2 regions of the Pseudactinotalea sp. Z1748 genome follow, and region 2 is predicted to be linked to the other one. Evidence: predicted binding sites of a transcription regulator. Region 2 holds the regulator's gene; the other holds the start of a gene.
The links. The regulator HspR, encoded in region 2, represses chaperone genes until heat shock. The targets are predictions, from matches to a motif close to AAGTTGAGTCNNNNNGACTCAACTT.

Region 1 (15,003 bases), on a different contig from region 2:
GCCGCATCGGCGTACCGGTGGCCCGCCAGGTCCTTCGGCGCCGTTCCCGTGGTCGCCCTGGTCGTCCTCCTCGTTCTTCGGGTCGGGAGGTTGGACCTGGTCGGTCGCGCCTTCGTTGATCGTCTTCATCGTGGTGGCGAGGGCCTCGGTGTCGCAGATCGGTTCCACCTCGTCGTGGAACTGAATGATCGCTGAGGCCTTCGAGGTGCTGATCAGCCCGGCATCGAACCCGGAAAGGGTGTTCTCCACACCGGGTGCGGGATTGTTGATCGTTGCGGCGATGCGCGCGGTGTGGATCGCTTGCCCCCGCGGTGGCGCCGGGGCGTACTGGCTTCCCACCTTGACCAGGTAGTCCACCGCCGTCATTGCCTGGCCTGCCGGTAATCCGCGGGCGATCGCTTCGGCTGCGGCGTGGGCCTCGAGCCGGGCCACCTCGTGGCGGATCCGACCCGCCTGCGCCAGCGCCTGGCCCAGGTCTGACTCACCCACCCGCCACCACCCACCGGCGGCCATCTCGCCAACGACCGAGGCGACCTGAGCCAACACGGCCGGTGCCTGGATCATCGGTGGGTCCTGGGTGATGGACATGAGTCGAACCTACAACCCACCTCCGACAAACGTTCGAACCACTTTAGCGCTGTGGATAGCGGTTCATATCGGGCGCCGCTGTGGACGCCCGGCCTGGGGATAACTGTGCAGTTGAACGCTCGGGTGAGAGGCCGGGAGGTCGCCGACGCCCGCCCGGGCCGACCACCTACGGCGAGTCAGTGCTACTCGCCCGCTGCCTGCCGCCGTCGTCGGCTGATGACGAGCCAGAGGCCGGTCCCCACCAGCAGCAGCCCGAACAGCAGCACCGGAACCGGAACCGGTAGGGAGAAGCCGCTGCCTGCGGTGGTGGCGAAGAGGGTGTCATCACCGGGCTCCAGGTCCCAGGAGACGGTGCGGCCCACCAGGGTACCGTCGTGGTCGGTGACAGCCTCCGGGAAGGTCACCGACAAGTCGATCATCCACGGCGTGGCGACCTGCTCGTCCCCCTCGGCCCCGTCCGGTGCGGTGAGGTCGAGGTCACCGAACCGCCCGGCCACGACGTGTCCGTCCTCCTCGGCGGCGACGATCAATGCGCCGGAGGTGGACTCCTCGATCCGCTCGATCGGCACGTCCGTCAGCGTCAACGTGGCCCCGATGTACTCGCCGTCCTCGAACGGCTCCGCGGCGATGCCGGCATCCGGGGCCGCGGCGATCTCCTCGTCCAGGATGCGCTGCAGCGCGTAGGGATCCTGACCATTGGCCTCGGCCCAGGCCTGGCTGACGGCGACCACCACGTCGCCGGACAGGGTGTCATCGGTGCTGATGGTCACCCCGCCGTCCAGGCGCACGCAGCCGGTGAGCACCACGAGCGCGATCAGGACTGCGCCCACCGGGCGCCAGATCCGCGACATCATCCTCCGAGTGTGCCATCGTGCGGCGAAGGCTCAGCCGTGGTCCGCGCCGGTATCGGTCGCAGCCGCTTGGGCGTTCGAGCCGGAGACGGTGCCCGAGTCGGCCGCGTCCGGCCACACCCAGTCGGCCACCTCGGGGATGTCCACACCGTGGTCGCGGGTGTACTGCCGGGCCGTCAGGCGGGCATCGCTCATCTCCTGGCGCAATCCCGCGTACCGGCTGCCCAACTGCGGCACCCGGTCGATCACGTCCATCACCAGGTGGTAGCGGTCCAAGTCGTTCAGCATCACCATGTCGAACGGCGTGGTGGTGGTGCCCTCCTCCTTGTACCCGCGCACGTGCAGGTTCGGGTGGTTCGTGCGCCGGTAGGTCAGCCGATGGATCAGCCACGGGTAGCCGTGGTAGGCGAAGAGGATCGGCTTGTCCTTGGTGAACACCGTGTCGAAGTCGCGATCGGACATCCCGTGCGAGTGCTCCCGGTCATCCTGCAGGCGCATCAGGTCCACCACGTTCACCACCCGCACCTTCAGGTCCGGCAGGTACTCGCGCAGCAGGCCGGCGGCAGCCAGGGTCTCGATGGTGGGAATGTCCCCGGCGCAGGCCAGCACCACGTCCGGGTCCTCCCCTTCCACCTCGGAGCCGGCCCAGTCCCACACGCCCACGCCGCGGGCGCAGTGGGCGATCGCGGCCTCCATGTCCAGCCACTGCGGGCCGGGCTGCTTGCCGGCCACCACCACGTTGACGAAGTCCCGGGTGCCCAGGATCTGGTCGTAGACGCTCAGCAACGTATTCGCGTCCGGTGGCAGGTACACCCGTACCACCTCAGCCTTCTTGTTCATCACATGGTCGATGAAGCCGGGGTCCTGGTGGGAGAAGCCGTTGTGGTCCTGGCGCCACACGTGCGAGGACAACAGGTAGTTCAGCGACGGTATCGGTGCCCGCCACGGGATCTCCTGGGTGACCTTGAGCCACTTGGCGTGTTGGTTGAACATCGAGTCGACGATGTGGATGAAGGCTTCGTAGGAGTTCAGCATCCCGTGCCGTCCACTCAGCAGGTAGCCCTCCAGCCATCCCTGGCACATGTGCTCCGACAGCATCTCCACCACCCGGCCGCTGGGTGCCAGATCATCGTCGGCATCGATGTCGCGGTACTCGGCGTTCCACTGCTTCGCGGTGACGTCGTAGACCCCCGATAACCGGTTCGAGGCCGTCTCGTCCGGGCCGAAGATGCGGAAGTTGTCCGGGTTGGCCCGGATCACCTCGGTCAGCCACCTTCCCAGCACCTTGGTGGGCTCATCGATGCGTGCGCCCGGGGCGGGAACGTCGACGGCGAAGTCGCGGTGATCGGGCAGGCGCAGGTCGCGCAGCAGGAGCCCGCCGTTGGCATGGGGGTTGCCGCTCATCCGTCGTCGCCCCTGCGGGCAGAGGCCGGTGATGTCCGACGACGGAGCACCGTCGTCGTTGAACAGGTCACCCGGGCGATACGAACGCAGCCATTGCTCGAGCAGACGCAGGTGCTCGTCGTCGTCGCGGGCCTTCGCCAGGGGCACCTGGTGGGAACGCCAGGACCCCTCGACCACGTCGCCGTCGACCGTGACCGGTCCGGTCCATCCCTTGGGCGTGCGCAGGATGATCATCGGCCACGCGGGCCGGGCCTCATCACCGTTGGCGGCGCGGGCCTTGATGTCGGCGATCTCATCGAGCACGGCGTCGAGGAGTTCGGCGTAGCGGCGGTGCGTGTCGGCGACCGGTTCGTCATCGAACCCGGCGGTGAACAGGTGCGGGTTGTGTCCGTATCCGCGCATCAGCTCCAACAGTTCGGTCTCCCCGATGCGGTCCAGCACGGTCGGGTTGGCGATCTTGAAACCGTTGAGGTGCAGGATCGGCAGCACCACCCCGTCGGTGCGCGGGTTGAGGAACTTGTTGCCATGCCAACTGGTGGCCAGTGGTCCGGTCTCGGCCTCACCGTCGCCGACGACGGTGACCACCAGCAGATCGGGGTTGTCGAATGCGGCGCCGTAGGCATGGGAGAGCGAATAGCCCAACTCGCCGCCCTCGTTGATCGACCCGGGAACATCGGCAGCGACGTGACTGGGCACCCCGCCGGGGAAGGAGAACTGCTTGAACAACCGGCGCATGCCCTCGGTGTCCTGGGTGACGTCGGAGTAGGCCTCGGTCCAGGTGCCCTCCAGGTAGGAGGCGGACACCAGAGCAGGCCCGCCGTGACCGGGACCGGTGACGTAGATGGCGTCCAGGTCCCGTTCGATGATGGCACGGTTCATGTGTGCGTAGGTGAACGTCAGGCCCGGGGTGGTGCCCCAGTGGCCGAGCAGCCGCGGCTTGATGTGCTCGGGCTGCAACGGCTCGTCCAGGAGCGGGTTGGCCATCAGGTAGATCTGTCCGACCGACAGGTAGTTCGCGGCCCGCCACCACCGGTGCAGGGTGTTCAGACCGTCCTCATTCACCTCCGTGGTGCTGCGGGGCCAGGCCGGAGCGGCAGGAGGTCGCGAGGTCTCGGCAGTGGTACCCATCTGCCCAGCGTGCACCGTGGCGCGCGGACGCGCCAGGGGGCGGCAGTGCCCGGGGCCCTTGCAGCACCTTGCGACGCCAGGGGGCGGACGCGCCAGGGTGCGGAGGAACGCCGGGGTGGGGGATTCCGGGAGCGGTCGCTGGGCCCTAGCCGGTTCCGTACCCCTGCATCGCCGACACCGTCAGGCCGTCACGACGGGTGTCGGTGCGCACCACCTGGGCGACCACCGGATGCTCGGTGCGCACGATCAACCCGTAGGGGACCCCCAGCGGAACCGGCACCGGGTCGAACAGGTCGTTGATCCGCACATGCCGCACCCGCCGCGCGCCGACCGCCAGGGTGAACGGCCCCGATGGGTCCTCATCGTCCCGCAGCACCTCGATCTCGGCGGTGACGTCCTGCGGCCCGGGGTTGAGCAGGCACAGCTCCTCACGGCTGGTGAACTCCGGTTCCGTCCCGGTGCCGGTGGCCGGGATGCATCCGGACGGGAAGACCCAGATGCGATGCCCCGGCTGCTCGGTCATGACTGGTCCCCGTTCGCGCCGTCCTGGTCCTGCTCCAGCAACGAACGCAGGTAGTCGTTCATCAGCACCCCCTCCGGGTCGTGCCGGTGTCGGATCTGCTGGAAGTGCTGCCACTGCGGGTACATCGGTGCCAGGTGGGCGCCCGTGCGGGAGTGCTTCTTACCCCAGTGCGGGCGACCGCCGTAATCCAGCAGCAACGGTTCCATGTCCGCGAAGTAGGGGTCCTCGGGCAACTCGGCGTTGTGCAGCAGGGCGATGCTCATCGAGTCGTGCCCGGTGGCATTGGACAGCATCAGGTCATCGGCCGCGATGGTGCGTACCAGGACCCGCCAGGCCACGTGCTGACGGTGGTGGGACTTGATGCGTTCCCGCACCGCCTGGAACACGTCCATGCCGACCTCCAACGGGAACAGATACTCCATCTCATCGAAGCGCAACGGGGGAACGGTCGGGATGATCTCGTGGCTGGGGCCGGTCTGTTCGGCCACCACGTGCGCGTTTGCCGGCATCACGGAGGCGGTGTGCTCGGGCAGGTTCAGCGTGCGCACCTTGACCTCGTCCCTGCGGGGGTACCAGTAGATGTCGGCATTGCGGTTGGTCAGGGACAACTCCAGGAAGTGGTCGATGGCCCACTCCGCACCCGCGCTCCACTCCAGGCGGCGCAGGTCGTACTCGGGGGTGACGCGGATGGTCACCGCCGTCATCACCCCGATCGTGCCCAGCGACACCCCGAGCGCCCGCAGTAGCGCATCCTCGGTGCGACCCGCGCCGGCGCCGGCCCTGGCGATGTCGTCGTCACCGCCTACCGGGCGGCTGCCCGGCGGTGGCGCGGTGGCCGGGGACGCGTCGTCGTCGGTCCCGAAGTCGAGCACCTCTCCGGTCCCGGTGACCATCCGCCCCCCGGCCAGGAGGGTGGACAGGTTGCCGAACTGGAGCCCGGTGCCGTGGGTACCGGTGCCGATCGCTCCCGCCAGGGTCTGGTAGGACACGTCGCCGAAGTTCTCCATCGCTAGGCCGGCCTGCGCCAGTTCCGCACCCGCCTGGTCCAGGGTGGTGCCCGCGCCGAGCCGGGCCAGGCCGGCCTCGGTGTCGTGATCGATGAGTCCGGATAGCCCATCCAGCGACACCAGGACGTCATCGGAGGCGATCAGCGGTGTGGAGGAGTGCCCGCTCCCGCGGGGCCGGACGGTGTGACCGTGTTCGCGGGCCCGGCCGATGATGCGGGCGAGTGCACCCTCGTCCGCGGGTTCGAGATGCCGGCCGGGGGTGAACTGGACGGAGCCGGACCAGGTGCGGTACTCCTGCGCTGCGGCCTCATCCATGATTTTCACGTTAGGTGCCCGCACCTGCCGGCGCCACTCGCGCCGGCGGCCCCAGGACGATGCCCGCTGGCCATCTTGAGTGGAATAGACTCAACTTCACTGGAGTTGTCTCTGATGGACCCTGACACTGCTCGCGGAGGAAGCGAACGTTGGACACACAACTCACCACCAAGTCCCAGGAGGCGCTGTCGGCAGCCGTCCGCAACGCCTCGGCCGCCGGTCACGCCCAGGTTGAGCCGGCCCATGTGCTGGCCGCCCTGCTCGCCCAGGAGGACGGGATCGCCGTCGCGCTGCTGAACGCCCTGGGGGTCGCCCCGGCCATGGTCGCCGGGCGCATCGAAGGTGTCCTCACGGGCATGCCCGCCGCCTCGGGAACCTCGGTCAACCAGCCCCAGGTGTCTCGCGGCCTGGCCACGGTGATGAAGACCGCCGGTGAGGAGGCCAAGGCGCTGGGGGATGAGTTCGTCTCCACCGAGCACCTGCTCATGGCCCTGGCGGCCGACTCCGGCAACACCGGTGAGGTGTTGCGTTCCATGGGTGCCAACCGCGACGCGCTGGCGGCCACGCTACCGAACGTGCGGGGTTCGGCACGGGTCACCACAGCGGACCCCGAGGGCACCTTCCAGGCCCTGGAGAAGTACGGCACCGACCTGACCGCCGCCGCTCAGGAGGGACGCATCGACCCGATCATCGGGCGCGACACCGAGATCCGCCGGGTGGTGCAGGTGCTCAGCCGGCGCACGAAGAACAACCCCGTCCTCATCGGGGAGGCCGGCGTCGGGAAGACTGCCGTGGTGGAGGGCCTGGCCCAGCGGATGGTCGACGGCGACGTGCCCGCCTCCCTGCAGGGCAAGCGCCTGATCTCCCTGGACCTGGGAGCGATGGTGGCCGGGGCGAAGTACCGCGGGGAGTTCGAGGAGCGCCTCAAGGCGGTGCTCGATGAGATCAAGGACTCCGACGGCGAGATCATCACCTTCATCGACGAACTGCACACCGTGGTCGGTGCCGGCGCCACCGGTGGAGACTCCACCCTGGACGCGGGCAACATGCTCAAGCCGATGCTCGCCCGCGGTGAGTTGCGCATGGTGGGGGCCACCACGCTGGATGAGTACCGCGAGTCCATCGAGAAGGACGCCGCCCTGGAGCGCCGGTTCCAGCAGGTGTTCGTCGATGAGCCCTCGGTGCCGGACACGGTGGCGATCCTGCGCGGCATCGCGCCGAAGTACGAAGCCCACCACAAGGTGGAGATCGCCGACGGTGCTCTGGTGGCTGCGGCGTCGCTCTCGCACCGGTACATCACCGGACGGCAGTTGCCGGACAAGGCCATCGACCTGGTCGATGAGGCCGCCTCCCAACTCCGGATGGAACTGGACTCCTCCCCGATGGAGATCGACGAACTCCAGCGGGCCGTGACCCGCCTGGAGATGGAGGAGTCCTACCTCTCCGACGCCGACAACGACGAGGCCTCCGCCGAGCGACTCGCGCAGTTGCGCGCCGATCTGGCCGACCGCCGGGAGGAACTGGTGGCACTGACCACCCGGTGGGAGGCGGAGAAGGCCGGCCGCAACCGGGCCGGTGATCTGCGCGAGCGGCTGGATACGCTGCGCACCGAGGCGGCCCGCGCCGAGCGCGAGGGAGACCTGGAGACCGCCTCCCGGCTGCGCTACGGAGAGATCCCGGGCGTAGAACGCGAGATCGCCGAGGCCGAGGCCGAGGAGGCCGGCACCACCGAGCAGGCCCCGATGATCGCCGAGCGGGTGGGTCCCCAGGAGATCGCCGAGGTGGTCGCGGCCTGGACCGGGATCCCCACCGGCAAACTGCTGGAGGGGGAGACCGAGAAGCTGTTGCACATGGAGGAGGTCATCGGCCAGCGTCTGGTGGGCCAGCGCGACGCCGTCGGAGCCGTCTCCGATGCGGTGCGCCGTTCCCGCGCCGGGGTGGCCGACCCCGACCGGCCCACCGGTTCGTTCCTGTTCCTCGGACCCACCGGTGTGGGTAAGACCGAACTGGCCAAGTCCTTGGCGGACTTCCTCTTCGACGACGAGCGCGCCATCGTGCGCATCGACATGAGCGAGTACTCCGAGAAGCACTCCGTGGCCCGCCTGGTCGGTGCCCCGCCCGGGTACGTGGGCTATGAGGAGGGTGGTCAGCTCACCGAGGCGGTGCGGCGCCGGCCCTACTCGGTGGTGCTGCTCGATGAGGTGGAGAAGGCCCATCCCGAGGTCTTCGATATCCTGCTGCAGGTGCTCGACGACGGGCGCCTGACCGACGGTCAGGGCCGCACCGTGGACTTCCGCAACACCATCCTGGTGCTCACCTCCAACCTGGGATCACAGTTCCTGGTGGACCCCTCCCTGGACCCGGCGGCGAAGAAGGACTCGGTGATGACCACCGTGCGGGCCTCGTTCAAACCCGAGTTCCTCAACCGTCTCGATGAGATCGTCGTCTTCGACGCCCTGACCATCGATGAGCTCGGCACCATCGTGGACCTGCAGGTGCGCCAGCTGGCGGACCGTTTGGCCGACCGCCGGCTGCAACTGGAGGTGACCCCCGCGGCGCGGGAGTGGCTGGCCCTGGAGGGCTACGACCCCGCCTACGGGGCCCGGCCGCTGCGCCGGCTCATCCAGCGGGAGATCGGGGACCCCCTGGCGAGGTTGCTGCTGGCCGGGGAGACGGTGGACGGAGATCGCGTCACGGTCGATCGCGCGCAGGAGACGAGCGCGGGCCTGGTACTCACCAGCGACTGACCACGGCGGGCGATCGGTCGGACCTCACATCGCTTCGGTGTGCAATTCCACGTCCCCGGCGGTGAAACTGCCGGTCAGGTGATGGTCCGGCTCCACCGTGAGCAGGCACCGCATCATGCGATCCCCCTCCTCCCAGGAACCGGAGGTGGGGGAGATGGTGTGGGTGCGCAGCGCCGCGGTGTCGACCTCATCGGGGACCACCTGGTAGGAGACCGGCAGGCAATGCTCCTCGGCCTGCCGGGAGTAGGCGTAGCGGCTGTCGAACTGCGCGTCGGTGATCTCCTCGGTGGCCACCACCTCGGCCTGGTGCGGCGCCGCGCACGGGACCTGGCGGAACAGATCGTCGTGCACGTACTCCAACGACTCCAGGCACGCCCCCAGGGCCAACCGCGTCTCGGGCACATCGACCGCGGTATCGGTATCACCGGGGGCGGGTTCGTCCTGCCCGCTGCGGGAGATCATCACGCCGGCGACCGCTGCCAGGGCGAGTACCGCCACGACCGCCGCGACCGCCGCGGCGAACCGCGCTCGCCGTCGTCCCCTGGTGCGCCCGGGGGCGTGCGACGGCGTGCTCATGGTCACGCACCCTATCGGCCGGTGCTGCCACGGCGGCAGCGCGGCGTCATCCCGGCGGCCGTGGACGACGGGGGCGATGGAATGGGTGCCCACGCGGGTTAAGGTGTGCTGGTCCGTCCCCCGGAGGTTGCTGGCATGTCCGATCGACTCATGGGCAGAAGCGCCTATGAGGTGCTCGGGGTGTCCGCGCAGGCCTCCGATGCCGAACTCAAGCGCGCCTACCGCCGCATGATGCGCCGGTCCCATCCCGATCTGGGCGGAGACCCCGAGGTGTTCGCGGCCGTGCAGTTGGCCTGGGCGCAGGTGAGCAGCCCGCAGTTGCGCGCCGCGCATGACCGACGACGGCGGAGCTCACCCGCTGCCGGGCCGGAACCGGAGCAGCGGGTCTGGGCCGCCGGTACTGCGGGGCGATCCTCGGCCTCGCGTTCGGCACCGGCGCGGGCCCGATCCCACGGGCACCCCGGCGGGTGGTCGCGCCAGCAGTACCTGACGCTCGTGCGCGAGTGGGTCGGGCGCGGCGTGGACCTGACCGACCCCTACGAACCCGCCCTGGTGCGGCGCGCACCCCGGGAGATCCGCCACCTGCTGGCCGATGCCGTCGCCGAGGAGGCCACCGCCAAAGCGCTGGCCGACCTGGGCTCGGCGTTCACCGTCTGGCATGACGTGGCCACGAGCAGAAGCACCCGTGCGGCCGGCGCGGCCGGGCACAGCAAGATCGATCACATCGCGCTGGGGCCCACCGGGTTGTTCGCGATCCAATCCGAGGACTGGGGTGCGCCGGTGCGGCTGGGCACCCGCGACCTGCACAGCGAGGGGCTGGCCGAGCGGGAGCGGCCGATGAAGGACCTGGCCGGCCGGCTCCGGGCAGCGCGCTCCTGGGGGCTGCACTTCACCGCGCTGGTGGTGGTGCTGCCCGATGAGCACCTGGAGGCCGACACCGCGGTGGTGGGGCGCTCGCGGCGGCTGCGGCGGATGGTGGTGCGCAGCAGCGCGATCGCCGCACTGCTGCGCACCGGGGTCCCGGGGGTGCCCGGGCTGGAGGCGGACGTGCTCTTCGACTGGCGCACGCGGCTGCACCGGTCGATCCACTTCGTCTGAGCCAGGACAGTCAGTTCAGCAGGTCGCCCTCGAACGGCCCGTTGGCACCACGGGCCAGACACATCAGCTGGGTGTTGCCCTCCTGCCAACCCTCGCCGCTGGGAATCAGGTACCACGGCATCACCGGGACCTCCTCGGTGGGCAACGCCTCGACCTGGTCGGTGCAGACCTGGTCGGCCTGGGCCTCCAACTCCTCCTGCCCGGGAAAGTCACCGTCCAGGGTGTGGACCGAGATCACCTGGGCGATGTGGGTCTGCGCGCAGGGCACCACCCGCACATCACCCACCGGGCGGGCCGGGGGCAGCGTGAGGATGCAGTTGCCTTCGGCCAGGGTGGCCGAGGCGATCGTGCGCGGGGTGTCGGTGTCACCGGCCTGGGGGGTCTCGGTGAGGCGGTCGAACGTGCCGGTGAGTGCCAAGGTGATCACGGTCAGGATCCACCCGACCGTGAACAGCGCCCCCAGCACGATGGCGCTCATCGCCAGTGCCGGGCTGCGTCGTCGTCCGCCTTTGACGCGGGGGCGGGCCAGCAGGCCCAGCACCAGCCCGGGTAAACCCAGCACCGAGGTGATCAGGCCGAGCACGGCGCGCGGCTCCAACTTCGCCTTGGGCATCTGCGGGAAGGTGAAGTGGCCGTAGTTGCCACTGGACTCCTGCATCGGCGCAGGTGCGGATCGCTGACCGTATGGGCTCCGGCCGGGCGGGGCGGGTTCGGCGGTGGGTGAGCCGGCCGGACCCGTGGGCACCGTGGGCACCGGCGGTGCTCCCGGGGGTGCTTCCCAGCGCTTCTCCCGCCGCTGGGCGCGGGACGGCTTGCCCGGTGGCGGCTGGGTCGGCTCGGTCATGGAGACACCCTAAACGCCGGTCGCGCCCGCTGGTTCATGCGGTGTGCTGTCCGGGCGCGGGCTGTCGCTCAGGTGTGCCGATTCAGGCGCGCCCGCCCCGGTCAGGCATCCACCTCGAGGACCACCGGCACATGGTCCGAGGCGCCCTTGCCCTTGCGTTCATCGCGGTCGATGGCGGCGCCCAGCACCCTCTCGGCCAGGACGGGGGAGGCCAGGGCGAAGTCGATGCGCATACCCTCGTTGCGGGGAAAGCGCAGGCGCTGGTAGTCCCAGTAGGTGTAGGCGCCGGGTGTGTGGGCGCGGCTGACCTCGGCGAACCCGGCCTCCTGCAGGGATGCGAAGGCGTCCCGCTCGGGTGGGGAGACGTGGGTGGCGCCCTCGAAGACGGAGGTGTCCCAGACGTCCTCGTCCAGCGGTGCGACGTTGAAGTCCCCCAGGAGTGCGATCCGCGCCTCGCCATCCTGTTCCAGCCAGGTGGCGGCCTGGTTCCGAAGCGCCGCGAGCCAGTCCAGTTTGTACAGGTAGTGCGGGTCCACCAGGGTGCGCCCGTTGGGCACGTACACGCTCCAAACGCGCACGCCGCCGCAGGTGGCACCGAGCGCCCGGGCCTCGGCGGCCGGGGGGTCGCCCCAGGTGGGCTGCTCGTCGAAGTGGGTCTGCACGTCCGCCAGGCCCACGCGAGAGGCGATCGCGACGCCGTTCCACTGGTTCAGGCCGTGGAAGGCCACCTCGTAGCCGATCGCCTCGAAGTCCATCACCGGGAACTTCGCGTCGGCGACCTTGGTCTCCTGCATCGCCAGCACGTCGGTGCCGGTGCGTTGCAGCCAAGCGGTGACCCGGTCGAGCCGGGACCGGATGGAGTTGACGTTCCAGGTGGCGATCCTCATGCCGATCACCGTAGTGCCAGGGCCGATACCCTGGGCCGCGTGAACAACTCTCCCCTGGACCGGTTGATCGAACTCGTGGCGGACCTGGCGGTGGTGCACGGTGAGGTCACGCTCAGCAGCGGCAAGAAGGCCGACTACTACGTGGACATGCGCAGGGCCACCCTGCATCACGAGGCCGCCCCGCTGATCGGGCACCTGTTGCTGGACCGGCTGGAGGAGGCCGGGATGGGTGTGGCTGAGGTGGACGCCGTGGGCGGTCCCACGATGGGCGCTGACCCGGTGGTTTCGGCCGTGCAGCACGCCGCCGCCAGCCGGGGCCTGTCCCTGGATGCGTTCCTGGTGCGCAAGGAAGCCAAGGGGCACGGAATGCGCAGGCAGGTGGAGGGACCCGATATCGCCGGCCGGCGGGTGGTGATCCTGGAGGACACCTCCACCACCGGGAACTCGCCGTTGTTCGCCGCTCGGGTAGCCCGTGAGCACGGCGCGCAGGTGGTCGGCGTGGCGACCGTGGTGGACCGGGACACCGGCGCTCGCGAGGCGATGGAGCGGGCCGGGCTGCCGTACGTCTGGCTGCTCTCGGCCGATGATCTCGGATTGGGCACCCGTTAGACTCGATCCCGGTTCGCACCCTCGGGTGATGGACCGGAAGGGGTGGGGGAACCGTTTCTCCACTCGGGACACCCAGGAGGTGGGCCACGGTGGAAGTCGTGCTCGTGCTGCTGCTCGTGATCGTCGTCGTTCTGGTGATCTGGGCGATCACGATGTACAACCGGCTGGTGCGCCTGCGGAATCTGGTGCAGGAGGCATGGCGCCAGGTCGACGTCGAACTGCACCGGCGTTATGACCTCATCCCCAACCTGGTGGAGACGGTCAAGGGCTACGCCGTGCACGAGCGATCGGTATTCGAGGAAGTCACCCAGGCTCGCGCGCAGGCCGCCACACCGGGATCCTCCCCGGGCCAGCAGGCCGCGCAGGAGGACATCCTGTCCAACGCCCTGGGCCGCCTGTTCGCGGTGGCGGAGAACTACCCGCAACTGCGTGCCGCAGAGAACTTCCTGCAGTTGCAGAACGAACTGACCAACACCGAGGACCGGATCGCCGCCGGGCGCCGCTTCTACAACGCCAATGTGCGCACGCTGAACACCAAGGTGGAGGTGTTCCCCTCCAACATCATCGCCGGGATGTTCAACTTCGTGCGCGCGGAGTACTTCGAGGCCAACAACCCCGCGGTACGGGCGGTCCCGAACGTCTCGTTCTCCGATTCCCAAGGGAACCTGGGTGGCTACGGCCAGGGCCAGGCGCCCCAGCAGCAGGGTGGCCGGGCCCAGCCCTCCCACGGCGGTCAGCCCGGAGCATTCCCGCCCGGTCAGGGTGGTGGCCGGCCCGGCTACTTCCAGCAAGGTCAGCAAGCGCCGCCCCAGCACCCTGGTCAGCCGGGTCAGCACGGTGGGCACAGCCAGGCGCCCGGGCACGCGCCGGGTCAACCCCCGCAGCCCGGCCAGCCCCCGCAGCCGGGTCAACCCCCGCAGCCGGGCCAGCCCCCGCAGCTGGGCGGCCAGCCCCCGCAGCCCGGCGGACAGCACCCGGACCAGGGCCAGCCCGGTTCGGGCGGCTATCCGGACTCACCGCCCCCAGCCCAGGGCTGACCTGACCTGCACTGCGGGCTGAAGGCGGACCGCGCCGCCGACGACGGTGCCCCGCGAGCCGGCTGACCGGGGGGTATGCGAGGCTGGGTTACCCGAGCCGTTCCAGTAGGGCTGCGATGTCGTCGTGCACCTCGCTGGGCCGGTAGGGGAAGCGTTCGATCTCCTCGGGCCGGGTGGAGCCGGACAGCACCAGGAAGGTGCGCAGACCGGCCTCCATCCCCGCCACGATGTCGGTATCCATCCGGTCCCCGATCATCGCGGTGTGCTCGGAGTGAGCATCGATCCGGTTCAGCGCGGTACGGATCATCACCGGGTTCGGCTTGCCCACGAAGTAGGGCTCGCGCCCGGTGGCCGCGGTGACCATCGCCGCCACCGATCCGGTGGCCGGGATCGGTCCCTGCCCGGAAGGTCCGGTCACATCGGGGTTCGTGGCGATGAACCGGGACCCGGTGCTGACCAGCCGGATCGCCCGCGTGATCGCCTCGAAGGAGTAGGTGCGCGTCTCCCCGAGCACCACGAAGTCCGGGTCGGTGTCGGTGAGGGTGTAGCCCTTCTCGTAGAGCGCCGTGGTCAGCCCGGCCTCCCCGATGGCGTAGGCGCTGCCCTCGGGGATCTGGTCGGCCAGGAACGTGGCGGTGGCCAGCGCCGAGGTCCAGATGTGGGTCTCCTCCACCTCGATGCCGGTGGCACGCAGCCGCGCGGCCAGGTCCCGCGGGGTGAAGATCGAGTTGTTGGTGAGGATCTGGAACGGGATGTCCTTGTCCCGCAGCGCGGCGATGAACTCCGCGGCACCCGGCAGGGCGTGCTCCTCATGGACCAGCACCCCGTCCATGTCGGTCAGCCAGTTCGAAATCCGGTCACCCACCGCGCTCACCTCTTAGATCGGGCCGGCCAGGTCCTCGCTGCGCGCCAAGCGACCGCTTCCGGCTTCCTGGCCCAGCCTAGCCAGCCCGGCCCGGCCCGCGATGTGTACGAGCCCGCCCCGCGCGCCCCCGCGCCCGTCCCGCGCCCGCGCCCGTCCCGCGCCCGCTCGCGCCCCCGCGCCCGTCCCGCGCCCGCGCCCGTCCCGCGCCCGCTCGCGCCCCGCGCCCGTCCCGCGCCCGCGCCCGTCCCGCGCCCGCTCGCGCCCCGCGCCCGTCCCGCGCCCGCGCCCGTCCCGCGCCGCTCGCGCCCGTCCCGCGCCCGTCCCGCGCCCGCGCCGCTCGCGCCCCGCGCCCGTCCCGCGCCCGCGCCGCTCGCGCCCCGCGCCCGTCCCGCGCCCGCGCCCGTCCCGCGCCGCTCGCGCCCCGCGCCCGTCCCGCGCCCGCGCCCGTCCCGCGCCGCTCGCGCCCCGCGCCCGCCCGCCCCGCGCGTCCCCGCGCCCCCGCACCCGCCCGCCCCGCTCGCGCC
Region 2 (15,003 bases):
ACCGCCATTCCGGTGGCCAGCAGGTTGAATACCCACCCGAGGTTCTGGGTAACCCACGCCAGGGCCATCCCGGAGACCTCGCTCACGCTAGCCGGGTTGAGAATGCCCCAGATGATGAACCCGACGATGGACGTCCCGACGACCAGCACGATCGGCCGGTCGATCCCGTAACGAACTCTCTGATCCTCGATGGCGACCCCCGGCACCAGCGCCGGGTGGATGTTGTGCGGGTAGTCGATCTCCTTGATGAACTCCGCAGCCCTGCGCCCCGCGCTTCGCAGCCGGTGGCGATCGGATCCGGGACCCTGCCCTGACTCCTTCTGCATGTCGCTCCTGCCGTTCGAGGGCGAACGTCCGGACTTCCCGGGCGCCTGAGGAATTTCGCCCCTAACGTAGCGAATGGGTACCGCAGAAGCGCGTCCCCACGCGAAGGAATCGGTGCCATGTCATATGCCGCAGCGGTTAGGCTGTCCCGGCATCGAAGTTCATACGGAGAGGACCGTCGTGACCGACACCCGCATCTGGCTCGAGGACGTCGCAGGCAGTGAGGCCCTGAACTGGGTCCGCGCCCGCAACGCCGAGAAAGCCGCGGACCTGGCCGCCACCCCGGAGTTCGCCCGCGCCAAGGACCGTATCACCGCGATCCTGGACTCCGACGACAAGATCCCCGAGGTCTCCAAGATCGGTGCGTACTACTACAACTTCTGGAAGGACGCCCAGCACGAGCGCGGCATCTGGCGGCGCACCACGTTGGAGTCCTACCGCACCGAGAATCCGGACTGGGAGACGGTCCTGGATGTGGACGCCCTCAACGAGGCCGAGAAGGAGAACTGGGTCTGGCACGGCGTCAGCGTGTTGCCGGCCGCCGACCAGGAGTACCGCCTCGCGATGATCCATCTGTCCCGTGGTGGCGCCGACGCCGACGTCTCCCGGGAGTTCGACCTGCACACCCGCCGGTTCATCGAGGGCGGCTTCTACCGCCCCGAGTCCAAGGGCGGCACCTCCTGGATCGATGAGGACACCCTGTTCGTCCACACCGACACCGGTGCGGGCAGCATGACCTCCTCCGGCTACCCGCGGATCACCCGACGTTGGCGCCGCGGCACCCCGATAGAGCAGGCCGAGGCCATCTTCGAGGGCGAGCACGACGACATGTCGGTCGCCGCGATGCACGATTCCACACCGGGTTTCGAGCGCGACTTCGTGGTGCGGGCGCTGGCCTTCTACAACGCCGAGATCCACCTGCTGGACGGAACCGGACTACGCCGGATCGAGGTGCCGGGCTCGGCCGAGATCATGGTGCACCGCGAGTGGCTGGCGATCGAGTTGCGAAAGGACTGGACCCCGGCCGGGACCACCTACTCCGGCGGTTCCCTGCTGGTGACCAACTTCGATGACTTCATGGCCGGTTCCCGTGAGTTCCAGGTGCTCTACTCCCCAACTCCCTCCAGTTCGTTGATCGGTGCCACCTGGACCCGACACCACCTGGTACTGAACATCCTGGATGACGTCAAGCACTGGCTCGAGGTGCACACCCCGGGACCGGACGGCACCTTCACCTCCGCACCCTTCGCCGGCGCGGAGGCCGGTGCCGTCGGCACGGTCCGCGTCGGCGCGGTCGATCCCAAACATAGCGACGACCTGTGGCTGGTCACCACCGACTTTCTCACCCCGACCACTCTCTGGCTCGCCCGGGTGGACGGAGAGCCGGAGAGGCTCAAGTCGATGCCGGGGTTCTTCGACGCGGCCGGATTGGTCGCCGAGCAGTACTTCACCACCTCCGACGACGGAACCCGGGTGCCGTACTTCCTGGTGCGCCGCGAGGATCTCACCTTCGACGGCACCGCGCCGACCCTGATGTACGGCTACGGCGGCTACGAGATCCCGATGCTGCCGAACTACAACGCCGCCCTGGGCGCCGCCTGGTTGGAGGAGGGCGGCGTGTATGTCCTGACCAACATCCGCGGCGGCGGAGAGTACGGCCCGGCCTGGCACCAGGCGGCGATGCGGGAGAACCGACACCTGGCCTACCAGGACATGGCCGCTATCGCCCGGGACGTGGTCGAGCGCGGTGTCACCTCCCACGACCGGATCGGCGTGCAGGGCGGATCCAACGGTGGTCTGCTCACCGGGAACATGCTGGTGCACTACCCCGAGCTCTTCGGTGCGATCGTCATCCAGGTGCCGCTGCTGGACATGGAGCGCTACCACCTGCTGCTTGCCGGTGCGTCCTGGATCGCGGAGTTCGGCGACCCGGACGTCCCCGGGGACCGGGAGTTCCTACGCACGTTCTCCCCGTACCACCTGTTCGAGCCCGATGCGGAGTACCCGCCGGTGCTGTTCACCACCTCCACCCGCGATGACCGGGTGCACCCCGGGCACGCCCGCAAGATGGCGGACCTGATGATCGAGGCGGGCAAGGACGTGACCTACTACGAGAACATCGAAGGTGGTCACGGCGGGGCGGCCACGAACGCCCAGGCCGCCCACATGCAAGCGCTGGTCTACCGCTTCCTGGCCGAGCGCCTCGGCCTGAACTGACCCCGACCGCCGCCCGAGCGCCTGCGAGCGGGTCGAGTACGCTCGCGGGCCCGGGCGAGCCGGGCGGCTCAGCGCCGCTCGGCGGCGGCCGGCCGGCCCGCTCGGCGGACCGCTACGCGCCGTTGACCTCGTCGCGCCACGCGATCCACCGGTCGAAGCCGGTCATGTCGTAGTCCGGGCCGGAGCTGCCCAGGGTGAACAGGCGCACGCCCTGGGCGCGCAGCGCTTCCCCTGACTCAGCCGGTTCGGGCAGTGTGTTCCCGTCCCGGCCGCGGGTGCCGGCACCCGCGGAGACCTCGATCTCACCCATGTCCCGGCCCACGGCGTCGCAGTGCGCCCGCAGCACCGAGAGCTTGTGGTCCAGTTCCGCACCCCTGGCGAAGGAGTGCCAGATGTCGGCGTGCTCGGCCACCATGCGCAGCGTCTTCTTCTCCCCGGCGCCACCGATCAGCAGCGGCATCGGCCCGGCAGGGGCGGGATTGAGCACGTCCAGCCGGTGCCGGATCCTGGGCAGCGCCTCGCCCAGTGCGTCCAAGCGGGTGCCGGGGGTGCCGAACTCGTACCCGTAGGCCTCATAGTCCTTCGCGAACCAACCGGCACCAAGACCCAGGATCAGCCGGCCGCCGCTGATATGGTCGACCGTGCGCGCCATGTCCGCAAGCAGGTCCGGGTTCCGGTAGGAGTTGCACGCGACCAGGGCACCCAACTGGATGCTCGAGGTCTGCTCCGCCCACGCACCGAGCATGGTCCAGCACTCGAAGTGCTTGCCATCGGGGTCACCGTTGAGGGGGAAGAAGTGGTCCCAGTTGAACGCAACGTCGACTCCGATGTCCTCGGCGCGGCGTACCGCGTCGCGGATCGCGGCGTAGTCGGCGTGCTGGGGTTGGATCTGGACCGCGATGCGCACCGGACGCTGCTGCGCCGGCGGGCTCTGCGCGGACGTCGGACTCTGGGCGATGGCAGGACTGCGCTCGGTCATGAAGAACATTATGGCAGTCAGGGCCGGGCGGCCTACCGTGCGTCCATGCGGTCAGAAGCCAGGCCGAGTGGTCAGCAGCGGTCCTTCACGAGCAGGCACGCCGGGCCCAGATCGTCCAGGCCGCGATCGAGCGTGTTCCCTCATCCACCCCGTTGCTGCCGCGACGCCTCGGGGGGCCGCGCACCGTAAACCTCGCCTCCGACGGTCTGCTCGAGCCGTTCCTGGTGCCTCCGGCCCGGCCCGCGGACTGACGGGGTCAGGGCCAGCGCAGCCCGCTCGTCCAGGCTCCCTCCGCAGCGGTGTAGCGCAGCCGGATCTGGCCGCGGTCAGTGGTAGCCTGCCAAAACTCCACCCACTCCGGCCGAATCGCGTAGGCGGCCCAGTGCCGGGCCACCAGGTCCGGGTCGGCCTCGACCTCGGCCAGTGATTGCGCATAGGCGTCCCAGTACTCCTGCCGCGAACCCAGCGGCTGGCTCTGCGCACCGGTGCGGCATGCGGCCCGCGAACCGGGTGGCCGCGCCAGGAAGTCCGCGGCGCCGGCCTCGGCGGACAGTCGCCCCACCCCACCCTGTACCCGCACCTGACGGCCCATGCCGGGCCAGAAGAAGGTCAGTGCGGCGTAGGGGTTGGCCGCCATGTCCTGACCCTTGGGACTGGTGGACTGGGTGGCGAAGACCCAGCCACGCTCGTGCAGGTCCTTGAGGATCAGGGTGCGCCCACTCACCCGGCCGCGATCACCGGCAGTGGACAGCACCGCAGCGTGCGGCATCGGTACCCCGGACTCGGCGGCCTCGCGCAGCCATGCGGTGAACAGGGTGATCGGGTCGGTTGGGGCGCTGCCGGGGTCGAACTCCGGCAGCGGGCCGGGAAACGTCGGCAGCGCCCGCAACCATTGGCGCATCAGAGCCGTTGCAGCAGTTGCTCAGTGTTCTTGGCGGCCTGCACCGCCGCCACGATCGCCTCCAGCGAGACCCGGATCAGGATCAGATAGAGCAGCGCCAGTAGCCCACCCAGGATCATCGTGGCGAATCCGGCGCCGACGCTGGCCGAGAAACTCGCGATGACCGCGAACAGGTATCCGATCCCGAAGGCGACCAGGAGCAGGATGAACAGCACCTTCACCACGGATTCGGCGATGTAGCGCTTGAAGGTGAAGTCGAAGAGATTGGCGAAGAAGTTCCCGCTCTGCTGCTGCTCATAGCCCTGGACCCACCCTGGGGCGCCCGGGCCGCCAGGTGCGCCGGGACCTGCAGGACCTCCCGGGCCGGCGCCGTATCCGGCGGCCGGGGGCTGGTAGCTCTGCCCCGGAGGCGGGCCCTGGTAGCCACCACCCTGGGGCTGCTGTGCCCCCGGCTGCGGTGGGACTGACTGGTGACCACCGGGCGGGGGCGGCGGCATGTTCGGGTTCTGCGGCTGGCTGGCGTTGCCGTAGTTGTCAGTCACAAGGACTCCTAGTTTCTGGTGGTTGGCGGCGCGCGCCGAACTCGCAGGTCGCACACGCCTTGTCGTTCCGAAGCGTAGTAGAGCAACCGGCCACCTGACTGCGGATCGCGATGGGCAGGGGTGCCCATCGACCGGCGCCCCGGGCCGGGATGGCGAACGGCAGGACTCCGGTGGTCGTCTCAGCGCAGTGGCCGCCACAACACCAACGCGCGCTGGGAGTCCTCACCGGCGCGTTGGCGGGCACGCTGTCCCAGCGGGAGGGCGACGACGTCCCCGGTGGCGCTCGCGGTGAACACCCGGCGATGGCCGGTGCTGACCCCGAGCAGGCGCTGGACCTCGTTGACCAGGCGCTCGTTCCGCTCGGTCAGTTCCAGAATGCGTTTGATCCCGGCCAGGTTGATGCCCTCGTCCTGAGAGAGTCGCTGGACCTCCCGGAGCATGTCGACGTCACGCTCGGAGTAGCGCCGCCCCCGACCTGGGGTGCGGCGGGGGACCACGATTCCCAGGCGGTCATACTGGCGCAGCGTCTGCGGATGCATGCCCGCCAGTTCCGCGGCTGCGGAGATCGCCAGCCGTGGAGTGGTGTAGTGCGCGCCTGGCATGTCATGCCCTTGCCGCATCCGCCAGGCCGGCGCGCGGGTCGGTGTCATCGCTGGCGGCGACGAACGTGTCCAACGCCGACTTGGCCTGTTTGGACAGGTTCCTCGGGACGGCGACCTGCACCGTGACGATCAGGTCACCGGTGCTCCTCGCCGTCTTCACGCCCTTGCCCTTGACCCGCAACCGGGCCCCGGACTGAGTGCCGGCCGGGACCTTCAGCCGCACGCTCTCCCCGGACAGGGTCGGCACCGAAATCGTGGCACCCTCCACCGCCTCCGGGAAGGTGATCGGCACGGTGATGGTCAGATTGTTCCCGCTGATCCCGAACACCGGGTGCGGGTCCACGTGCACGGTGACCACGAGGTCGCCGGGTGCGCCCCCGCCGATACCGGGCTGGCCCTTTCCGGCCAGGCGGATCTTCTGCCCGTCCCGGACCCCGGCGGGGATGCGGACGCTCATCGAGCGTCCGCCCTCCATGGTCAGGGTGACGGTGGAGCCCTCCACCGCGGTCCGGAAGGGCAGGTGCGCGGACGTGGTGATGTCGCCACCCTTCTGGCCACCGAACCCGAAACCGGACCGCCCGCCGGCCTGTGGCCCGGCACCACCGCCGAACAGGCCCCCGAGCAGATCGTCCAGGTCCGGACCGCCGGTCCCGCCGGCGCCTCCGGGACCACCACTGGAGTAGCGCACCCGTGGCCCCGCGCCCCCGCCACCGGCGAACATGCCGTTGAACAGGTCCTCGAAACCAGTGGCACCGGCGCCGCCGGGACCGGAGGCGAACCGCGGGCCGCCCCCGGCCATGGCGCGTAGCGCGTCGTACTGTTTGCGCTGCTCGGCGTCGGAGAGAACCGCGTAGGCCTCGCCGATCTCCTTGAACTTCCGCTCCGCGGCCGCGTCACCCGGGTTCTGGTCGGGGTGCCACTTGCGGGCCAGTTTGCGGTAGGCCTTCTTGACCGCAGCCGCATCGGCATCCTTGGACACTCCGAGGGTGCGGTAGAAGTCCTTCTCCAGCCAGTCCTGTCCGCTCATAGCACCTCACCTCCCTGGTTCATTGTCGCGTGCAATCTCATGCGCCGTCTGGCCTCGTGCGAGCGGTCGAGTTCACTGCGGTCCGGACACCGCCACCCGCGCCGGCCGGACCACCCGATCGCCCACGCGGTACCCGGGCTGCAACACGGTGGCGATCGTGTTCTCGGTCGCCTCCTCGCTGTGCTCGTGCATCAGGGCCTCGTGCACCTCCGGATCGAACGGCTCACCGACGGTACCGAAGCGTGCCACGCCGTACTTACCGGCGAGGCTGGACTCCAGCTTCTCGGCGATCGCACCGAACGGGCCGGACAGCTCCTCGTGCTCACGTGCCGCGGCGATGTCGTCCAGCACCGGGATCAGGGTCTCGACCACATCGGCCACGCCCAGGTTCTGCGCCGATTCCACCTCCGCACGGGAGCGACGCACGTAGTTGTTGAACCGCTGGTCCAGGTTGTACAGGTCCGCCTTCGCGCGTTGCAACTGGTCGAACAGATCCGCCGCCTCCGCCTTGGCTTCGGCGACCGGGTCGGGCTCGGCTGGGGACTCGTCGTCGGACGCTTCCGGGGCGCCCCCGGCCGGGGCGCCGTCTGGGGAGACGGCGCCCGGCTCGGTGGCTTCCGGCATCTCCTCGCGGCGCTGACCGGTCTCGGGGTCGATGCGCCGCTTGTCGCGAATCACCGGTTTACCCTCGAACTCGGACTCGCTCACTTGGATTCCTCGTCCTCGTCCACGATCTCGGCGTCGACGATGTCCTCGTCCTCGCCGGCGCCCGCGTCCGGAGCCTGGCCCTCCGTGGTGCCCGAGTCGCCACCGGCCCCGCCGGCCGCACCCGACTCGGACTGCTGCTGGGCGTAGAGGGCCTCACCGATCTTCTGGCTGGCGGTGGACAGTTCGGTCTGGGCCGTCTTGATCGCCTCGATGTCCTCGCCCTCCAGGGCCTTCTTCAGTTCGTCGACCTTGCCCTTGACCTCGCTGGAAACATCCTCGGGGAGTTTCTCGGCGTTGTCGGTCAGCAGCCGCTCGGTGGAGTAGGCCAGTTGCTCGGCACTGTTGCGGGTGTCGGCCTCCTCACGGCGCTTGGCGTCCTCGGCCGCGTGGGCCTCGGCCTCCTTGACCATCCGGTCGATCTCCTCCTCCGGCAGCGCCGAGCCGCCGGTGATGGTCATCGACTGCTCGGTGCCGGTCCCCCGGTCCTTGGCCGAGACATGCACGATTCCGTTGGCGTCGATGTCGAAGGTGACCTCGATCTGCGGCATACCCCGGGGAGCCGGGGCGATACCGGTGAGTTCGAAGGTGCCCAGCGGCTTGTTGTCGCTGGTGAACTCTCGCTCACCCTGGAACACCTGGATCGCCACCGAGGGCTGGTTGTCCTCCGCGGTGGAGAACACCTCGCTGCGCTTGGTCGGGATCGCGGTGTTGCGCTCGATCAGCTTGGTCATCACCCCGCCCTTGGTCTCGATGCCCAGGGACAGCGGTGTGACGTCGATCAGCAGCACGTCGGTGCGGTCACCGGAGATGACGCCGGCCTGCAGGGCGGCACCCACCGCCACGACCTCATCGGGGTTCACGCCCTTGTTGGGCTCGCGGCCACCGGTGAGTTGTTTGACCACCTCCGTCACGGCCGGCATCCGGGTGGAACCACCCACGAGCACCACGTGGTCGATCTCGGAGAGGTCGATCCCGGCATCCTTGATGACGTTGTGGAAGGGGGTCTTGGTCCGGTCGAGCAGGTCGGAGGTCATGTCCTCGAACTGCGCACGGGTCAGACGCTCGTCCAGGTGGATCGGGCCGTTCTCGCTCATCGACAGGTACTGCAGCGAGATGTTCGTCGAGGTGGCGCTGGACAGTTCCTTCTTGGCCTGTTCGGCGGCCTCACGCAGACGCTGCAGGGCGATCTTGTCCTTGGACAGGTCCACCCCGGAGGAGCTCTTGACCTGGTTCACCAACCAGTCGACGATCCGCTGGTCCCAGTCGTCACCGCCGAGACGGTTGTCGCCGTTGGTGGCGCGCACCTGGATGGTGGAGAACTCGTCCTCGTCCTTGCCGACTTCCAGCAGGGAGACGTCGAAGGTTCCGCCACCGAGGTCGAAGACCAGGATGAGCTCGTCCTCCTTGCCCTTCTCCAGCCCGTAGGCCAGGGCGGCCGCGGTGGGCTCGTTGACGATCCGCAGCACGTTCAGCCCGGCGATCTGCCCGGCGTCCTTGGTGGCCTGCCGTTCGGCGTCGTTGAAGTAGGCGGGCACGGTGATGACCGCGTCGGTGACCGGCTCACCCAGGTAGGACTCGGCGTCCTTCTTCAACTTGCCCAGTACGCGCGCGGAGATCTCCTGCGCGGTGTAGGTCTTGTCGTCGATGTCGACCGACCAGTCGGTGCCCATGCTGCGCTTGACCGAGGTGACCGTGCGGTCGACGTTGGTGACGGCTTGGCGCTTGGCGATCTCGCCGACCAGCACCTCACCGGTCTTGGAGAACGCGACCACCGAGGGGGTGGTCCGGGCGCCCTCTGCGTTGGCGATGACGGTGGGTTCGCCACCTTCGAGAACCGACACCACCGAGTTCGTGGTGCCCAGGTCGATACCGACCGCTCGTGCCATGGTGATTGCTCCTTCCCGGCCTGTGGGCCGGCGGTTGATTCGGGATGTTCGTGGCGCTGGTGAACCTCGGGAGGCTCACGGTTGAGTCGTGCGCACTCAAGATTCACCCGCCCGGATTCCGTTGTCAAACCCAGACCGAAGAACTTGAGTCTATTAGGCTCAACTACGCTCAGGGGCGGTCTATTCCCCGGCTTCCGACGTCAGGGGCAACGTGGCCCTAGCCTGACCCTTGTGCAGCCACTACACATTCACCGATACGGCCGCAGCGGGGCCAGGCCCGTGGTGCTCCTGCATGGAGTCACCGACGCCGGCACGGCGTGGCCGGACCTGGTCTCACACTGGCAGGAGCGGTGGGATATCCACGCTCCGGACCTACGCGGCCACGGCGCCTCCCCTCGCTTCGCCGGGGACCAGTTCGACGCCGCCCCGGACGTCATGCTCGACGACGTGCTGGCGGTGCTCGAGCACATCGGTGAACCGGTGGCACTCCTCGGGCACTCGCTCGGGGGGTTCCTCGCACTGCGCGCCGCGCTGGCGCGCCCCCGGAACATCGCCGCCCTCGTCCTGGAGGACCCGGCCAGGCCGAGCGGGGCACATCCCGATCCGCAGTTCGTGGCAGCGAATGAGGAACTGCTGGACAGCATGGTCGATCCGGGGACCCAGATCGAACGGATGCTGCGCGAGACCCCCTGGACGCGGACCGAGGTGGAAGCCTGGGCCACCTGCAAACCGCTCGTGGATCGCCGGTACATCGCTCGTGGCCTGTTCCTGGGTGAAGCGCTCTGGGAGGAGCGTTTCGAGGCGCTGACCGTCCCCACCTTGCTCATCCTCCCGCCGGAGGCGCCGATGGCTCCGCGTCCGGTGCGCAACGACTCGGTCCGCACGGTCGTGATCCCCGGGTCCGGTCACTGTGTCCGGCGGGACCAGCCCGACCGTTACCACGAGGCCGTCGACGCGTTCCTCGCCGACCACCTGGGCGCGTGATCGTCGGGCACCGCGGGGGGACCGCACGTAGTCCCAGGCCTCGAAGGTGACCCACTCGCGCCTGCCGTCGCGGTTGACCGGCGCGCCCTGGCGAACCACCGGCGAGGTGCCGGCCCGGACCTCGGCCAGCTGAAGACTCGTGCAGTTGGTGGTGCCGAGCAGCAGCGTCCGGCCACCCGGTTCGTAGACCCGCGCCAGCGGTGAGAGTTCACCGAGTGACCAGGGCAGGTGATGCCCCGCGGTCACCCTCTCTCACGACGTGTCGAGCGGGCCGGGATCGCTCGCGTCGGCGCACCGTCGGCCCGGTTTCGTTGTCGTCCAGAACAAATCCGCTAGGATCACTCTCGTGCCCTGCTCCCGACGGTGAAGAGCGACCCCATGACTGACCCCCGAACTCTGCCGGATTTCGACAGCAGCCGCGCCCGCCAGGCCCTGGTGGTCCGCGGCGGTTGGGACGGCCACCAGCCCATCGAGGCCACCGAGGAATTCATCCCGTTCCTGCGCGAGCACGGCTTCGAGGTGCAGGTCCACGAGTCGCCCGAACCTTATGCCGACGCCGACCTGATGGCCGGCATCGACCTGATCGTGCAGTGCAACACGATGAACACCATTACCGATGAGCAGTTCACCGGCCTGCGCACCGCGATCGAGGCCGGCACCGGGTTCGGCGGCTGGCACGGCGGCATCGCCGACTCCTACCGGAACAACTCCGACTACCTGCACCTGGTGGGCGGGCAGTTCGCCACCCACCCGGGCAAGGCCCCGGAGGAACGCCGCGGCCACATGGACGACAACTACGTCCCGCACACCATCGAGATCACCGGCGCCGGGCGAAACCACCCCATCACCGCCGGCATCTCCGACTTCGACCTGGTCACCGAGCAGTACTGGGTCCTTGCCGATGACTACAACGACGTGCTGGCCACCACCACCCAGACGGTGCGCCCGTGGGACCCCTGGCACCGGGAGGTCACCTCACCCGCGGTGTGGACCAGGCTGTGGGGCGCCGGGCGCATCTTCGTGTGCACCCCCGGCCACCGCGTGGACATCCTGCGGGACGACAACGTGGGCACCATCGTGCGCAGAGGACTGTTGTGGGCCAGCCGCTGAACGTCGGGATCGTCGGCTGCGGCAACATCTCCCGCCAGTACCTGGCCAACCTGCGCCGACTGGGCAACCTGAACCTGACCGCCGTCAGCGACGTCCACGAGCCCGCCGCCCGCGCGGTGGCCGAGGCCGAAGGAGTTCCCGCGCTGCAGGTAACCGACCTGCTGCAGGCAGAGACCGTCGATGTGGTGCTGAACCTGACCACGCCCACCGCGCACGCCCCGCTCGCGCTGGCCGCCTTCGAGGCGGGTAAGCACGTCTACCTGGAGAAGCCCTTCGCCACCACACCCACCGAGGCACAGGCACTCATGAGCGCGACCACCGACACCGGCCTGCGCCTCGGCAGCGCTCCGGACACCGTGCTGGGCACCGGCATCCAGACCGCCCGGGCACTGGTCGATGAGGGCCGGATCGGGGCGCCGGTCGGGGCCACTGCGTTCATGCTGGCCCCCGGGCACGAGTTCTGGCACCCCAACCCCGCCTACTACTACGCCGCGGGCGGCGGCCCGCTGCTGGACATGGGCGTGTACTACCTGACCGCCCTGGTCACCATGCTCGGCCCGGTGCGCACCGTCTCGGCGATGGCCGGCCGCGCCCGCACCGAGCGGGTCGTTCCCGAGGGCGCTCCCCGCGCCGGTGAGGTACTTCCGGTGAGCGTGGACACCTTCACCTCGGCACTGTTGCAGCACGCCGGGGGCGCCATCTCCACCCTGGTGGTCAGTTTCGACGTGGTCGCCAGCGAGGTACCCCGGATCGAGGTCTACGGGGCCGAGGGCAGCATCGCGGTGCCCGACCCGAACCAGTTCGACGGCGACGTGCGGCTGGGACGGTTCGGCTCGGAGTTCACCGCGGTGGCCCCCCAGGCAGGCTATCGGGGCGCCGGGCGGGGTTACGGCCTGGCCGACATGGCCCGGGCGATCGAGGACGGTGGGCCGCACCGGCAGAGCGCCGAACTCGGCTTCCACGTCCACGAGGTGATGGACCGGATCATCCAGGCAGCCGAGCAGCAGGCGGTGCTGACGGTGCCCAGCACCTGCGAGCGCCCGGCACCGGTCCCCCTCAGCGATGACCCAGCCCTGAACTGAAACCCCGACGGAAGGAAACCGGCTATGACCGCAACGGTGCGGGTGGCAATGATCGGACACGCTTTCATGGGTGCCGCCCACTCCCAGGCCTGGCGGGCGGTGCACCGCTTCTTCGAGCTCGACGTGCATCCGCAGATGGCGGTGCTGGTGGGCCGGGACCCGGCGCGGGCCGCGGAGGCGGCCGCCACGCTGGGCTGGCAGGAGTCGGCCACCGACTGGCGTGAGGTGGTGCGCCGTGACGATGTGGACCTGGTGGACATCTGCACCCCCGGCGATACCCACGCCGAGATCGCCCTGGCAGCCCTCGGGGCGGGCAAGCACGTGCTGTGCGAGAAACCGCTGGCCAACACCCTGGCCGAGGCCACCCGGATGACCAAGGCCGCCCGCTCGGCAGCAGGCAACGGGGTGCGCTCGATGGTCGGGTTCACCTACCGGCGGGTGCCCGCGGTGGCGCTGATGCGCAGGATGGTCGCCGACGGCGCGATCGGCACCATCCGCCACATCCGCGGCCAATACCTGCAGGACTGGATCGTGGACCCCGACTTCCCGCTCGTGTGGCGTCTGCAGCAAGAGCGGGCCGGCTCCGGTGCGCTCGGGGACATCGGCGCGCACATCCTGGACCTGGCCCAGTTCGTCTCCGGCCAGCGCATCACCGGGGTTGCCGCTCAGACCGAGACCTTCGTTCGCCGTCGGCCGCTCGCCCGCGGGGGTGGCGCCCTGGGCGCCGCGACGGCACAGGCGGACGGACCGATGGGAGAGGTGACCGTCGACGACGCGGCGGTGCTGCTGGCCCGCACCGACGGCGGGGCACTCGGCACCTTCGAGGCCACCCGGTTCGCCACCGGACGCAAGAACCGGATCATGCTGGAGATCAACGGCTCGGACGGCACCCTGGCGTTCAACTTCGAGAACATGAACGCCCTGGAGTACTACGACGCCTCCCGAGGGGACCTGGCCGGGTTCACCACCATTCCGGTGACCGAACCGACCCACCCCTATGTGGGGGCCTGGTGGCCGCCCGGGCACGGGCTGGGCTATGAGCACGCGTTCATCCACCAGGCCCGGGACTTCCTGGAGGCGATCGCCACCGGAACCGACCCCCAACCCTCCTTCGCCGAGGGCACCGGGGTGCAGCACCTGCTGGAGGCGGTGCTGGCCAGCGCCGCGGACCACGCCCGCTGGACCGACGTGGGCACCTGAAGCACCGCGGCCCTGCTCAGAAATCGGTAACGGCCCCCCGCCGCCGCAACAGCGGTCGCGATGGTGACACAGAGCAGTCATCACACACCGACCACGAACCAGGGGATGACCGATGAGACACGCGGGAGTGATCGCCGCCGCAACCATGGTCGCGGGACTGGGCCTCGCCGGATGCGGGAGCACCGGTTCGGACTCGGGGGGCGCACCGGAGACGGTGGAAGCCACCCGGGAGTACCGCGAGCCCGCGACGGACGCCGACGCCGGCTACGACGAGGCGGGGGGCTACGCCGACGCCGCCGATGACGGCCACGTCCCCAGCCAGCCCTCCGGTGACATCTCCGTCCGGGAGGTCATCACCACGGCCGAGGTGAGCATCGTGGTGCCGGACCCCGCCGAGAGCGCCAACGAGGTGGTACGCCTGGCCGAGACCGCCGGCGGCCGGGTGGACCAGCGTTCGCTGCACGCGGCGGACAACGACGGTGACGAGGACTATCCGGCCAGCGCGTGGTTGACGGTGCGCATTCCCGCCGCCGATCTGGATGACTTCCTCGACGACCTGGACGAGGTGGGCGAGATCCGCCAGGTCAGCCAGAGTTCCGACGACGTCACCCAGGTCGCCCAGGACCTCGACGCCCGGATCGAGGCGCTGGAGACATCGACCGACCGGTTGCTGGACATCATGGCCGAGGCCGAGGACAGCGCGGACCTGATCGCGGCCGAGGAGGCCCTGAGCCGGCGGCAGGGCGAACTGGAGTCGCTGCGCTCACAGCGGGCGTACCTGTCCGACCAGGTCGCCATGTCCACAGTGCACGTGGACCTCACGGCAGAGCGGGCGCCGGCGATCGAGTCCGACGGCTTCACCGGCGGGCTACAGACCGGATGGCACGCCATGATCTCCTTCGTCTCGGCCCTGCTGGTCCTCGCCGGCGTGCTGGCGCCGTGGCTGGCCATCGTCGGGGTGCCCCTGCTGGCGCTCCTGCTGGTGCTACGCCGGCGCCGCCGGTCCCGGGTGGCCGGAACGACGACGGGGCCGACGACGGGAACCGGGGCGACGGTCACTGCTTCGGGCGCCCCGGGCCGCACGGCGCAGAACCCACAGGACTAGCCGGAACCACGCGGGTCGCGGGATTCGCTGTCAGCGAATCGTGGAATTGAGCCGAAGACGCTCAAGTTGACCTGGATAGCACGTGTTCGAACGTGAACTGTCAAGTTTCTGGAGGAAACGATGAGCACTCTCTCCCTGTGGTCCCGCCGCAACCCCGCCGCCGAGTTCGACGCCCTGGTTCGCAACGCCTTCGGCGCCCACGCACTCGCCACCACCGGGTACAACCCGGCCGCCGAGGTGGTGCCCGACGGCGAGGATGCCCTGGTGCGGTTGGAACTGCCCGGCGTGAACATCGACTCCGACGTGACCGTGGAGGTGACCGACGGACGGCTCGTG

Region 1: a site for HspR is predicted at 5,889-5,913, ahead of clpB (ATP-dependent chaperone ClpB). Genes of this name have one in related genera too.

What each region holds. Positions count from the first base shown of each region.
Region 1 is NZ_JBMPQB010000001.1:3,602-18,604, forward strand. It holds gene ACO0LU_RS00015 (DUF222 domain-containing protein) at 1-588, opposite strand, end outside; gene ACO0LU_RS00020 (LppM family (lipo)protein) at 771-1,442, opposite strand; gene ACO0LU_RS00025 (phosphoketolase family protein) at 1,473-3,971, opposite strand; gene ACO0LU_RS00030 (sensory rhodopsin transducer) at 4,117-4,494, opposite strand; gene ACO0LU_RS00035 (D-arabinono-1,4-lactone oxidase) at 4,491-5,816, opposite strand; gene clpB (ATP-dependent chaperone ClpB) at 5,966-8,563, shown strand; gene ACO0LU_RS00045 (septum formation family protein) at 8,588-9,139, opposite strand; gene ACO0LU_RS00050 (J domain-containing protein) at 9,275-10,237, shown strand; gene ACO0LU_RS00055 (hypothetical protein) at 10,248-11,081, opposite strand; gene ACO0LU_RS00060 (exodeoxyribonuclease III) at 11,183-11,968, opposite strand; gene pyrE (orotate phosphoribosyltransferase) at 12,008-12,577, shown strand; gene ACO0LU_RS00070 (LemA family protein) at 12,667-13,614, shown strand; gene ACO0LU_RS00075 (HAD-IIA family hydrolase) at 13,703-14,446, opposite strand.
Region 2 is NZ_JBMPQB010000007.1:4,742-19,744, forward strand. It holds gene ACO0LU_RS14810 (BCCT family transporter) at 1-326, opposite strand, end outside; gene ACO0LU_RS14815 (prolyl oligopeptidase family serine peptidase) at 505-2,541, shown strand; gene ACO0LU_RS14820 (LLM class F420-dependent oxidoreductase) at 2,654-3,520, opposite strand; gene ACO0LU_RS14825 (pyridoxine/pyridoxamine 5'-phosphate oxidase) at 3,777-4,421, opposite strand; gene ACO0LU_RS14830 (DUF4282 domain-containing protein) at 4,421-4,963, opposite strand; gene ACO0LU_RS14835 (heat shock protein transcriptional repressor HspR) at 5,143-5,565, opposite strand; gene ACO0LU_RS14840 (DnaJ C-terminal domain-containing protein) at 5,567-6,592, opposite strand; gene ACO0LU_RS14845 (nucleotide exchange factor GrpE) at 6,665-7,300, opposite strand; gene dnaK (molecular chaperone DnaK) at 7,297-9,186, opposite strand; gene ACO0LU_RS14855 (alpha/beta fold hydrolase) at 9,418-10,170, shown strand; partial or broken gene ACO0LU_RS14860 (AAC(3) family N-acetyltransferase) at 10,213-10,416, opposite strand; gene ACO0LU_RS14865 (ThuA domain-containing protein) at 10,549-11,280, shown strand; gene ACO0LU_RS14870 (Gfo/Idh/MocA family protein) at 11,265-12,362, shown strand; gene ACO0LU_RS14875 (Gfo/Idh/MocA family protein) at 12,387-13,562, shown strand; gene ACO0LU_RS14880 (DUF4349 domain-containing protein) at 13,675-14,667, shown strand; gene ACO0LU_RS14885 (Hsp20/alpha crystallin family protein) at 14,788-15,003, shown strand, end outside.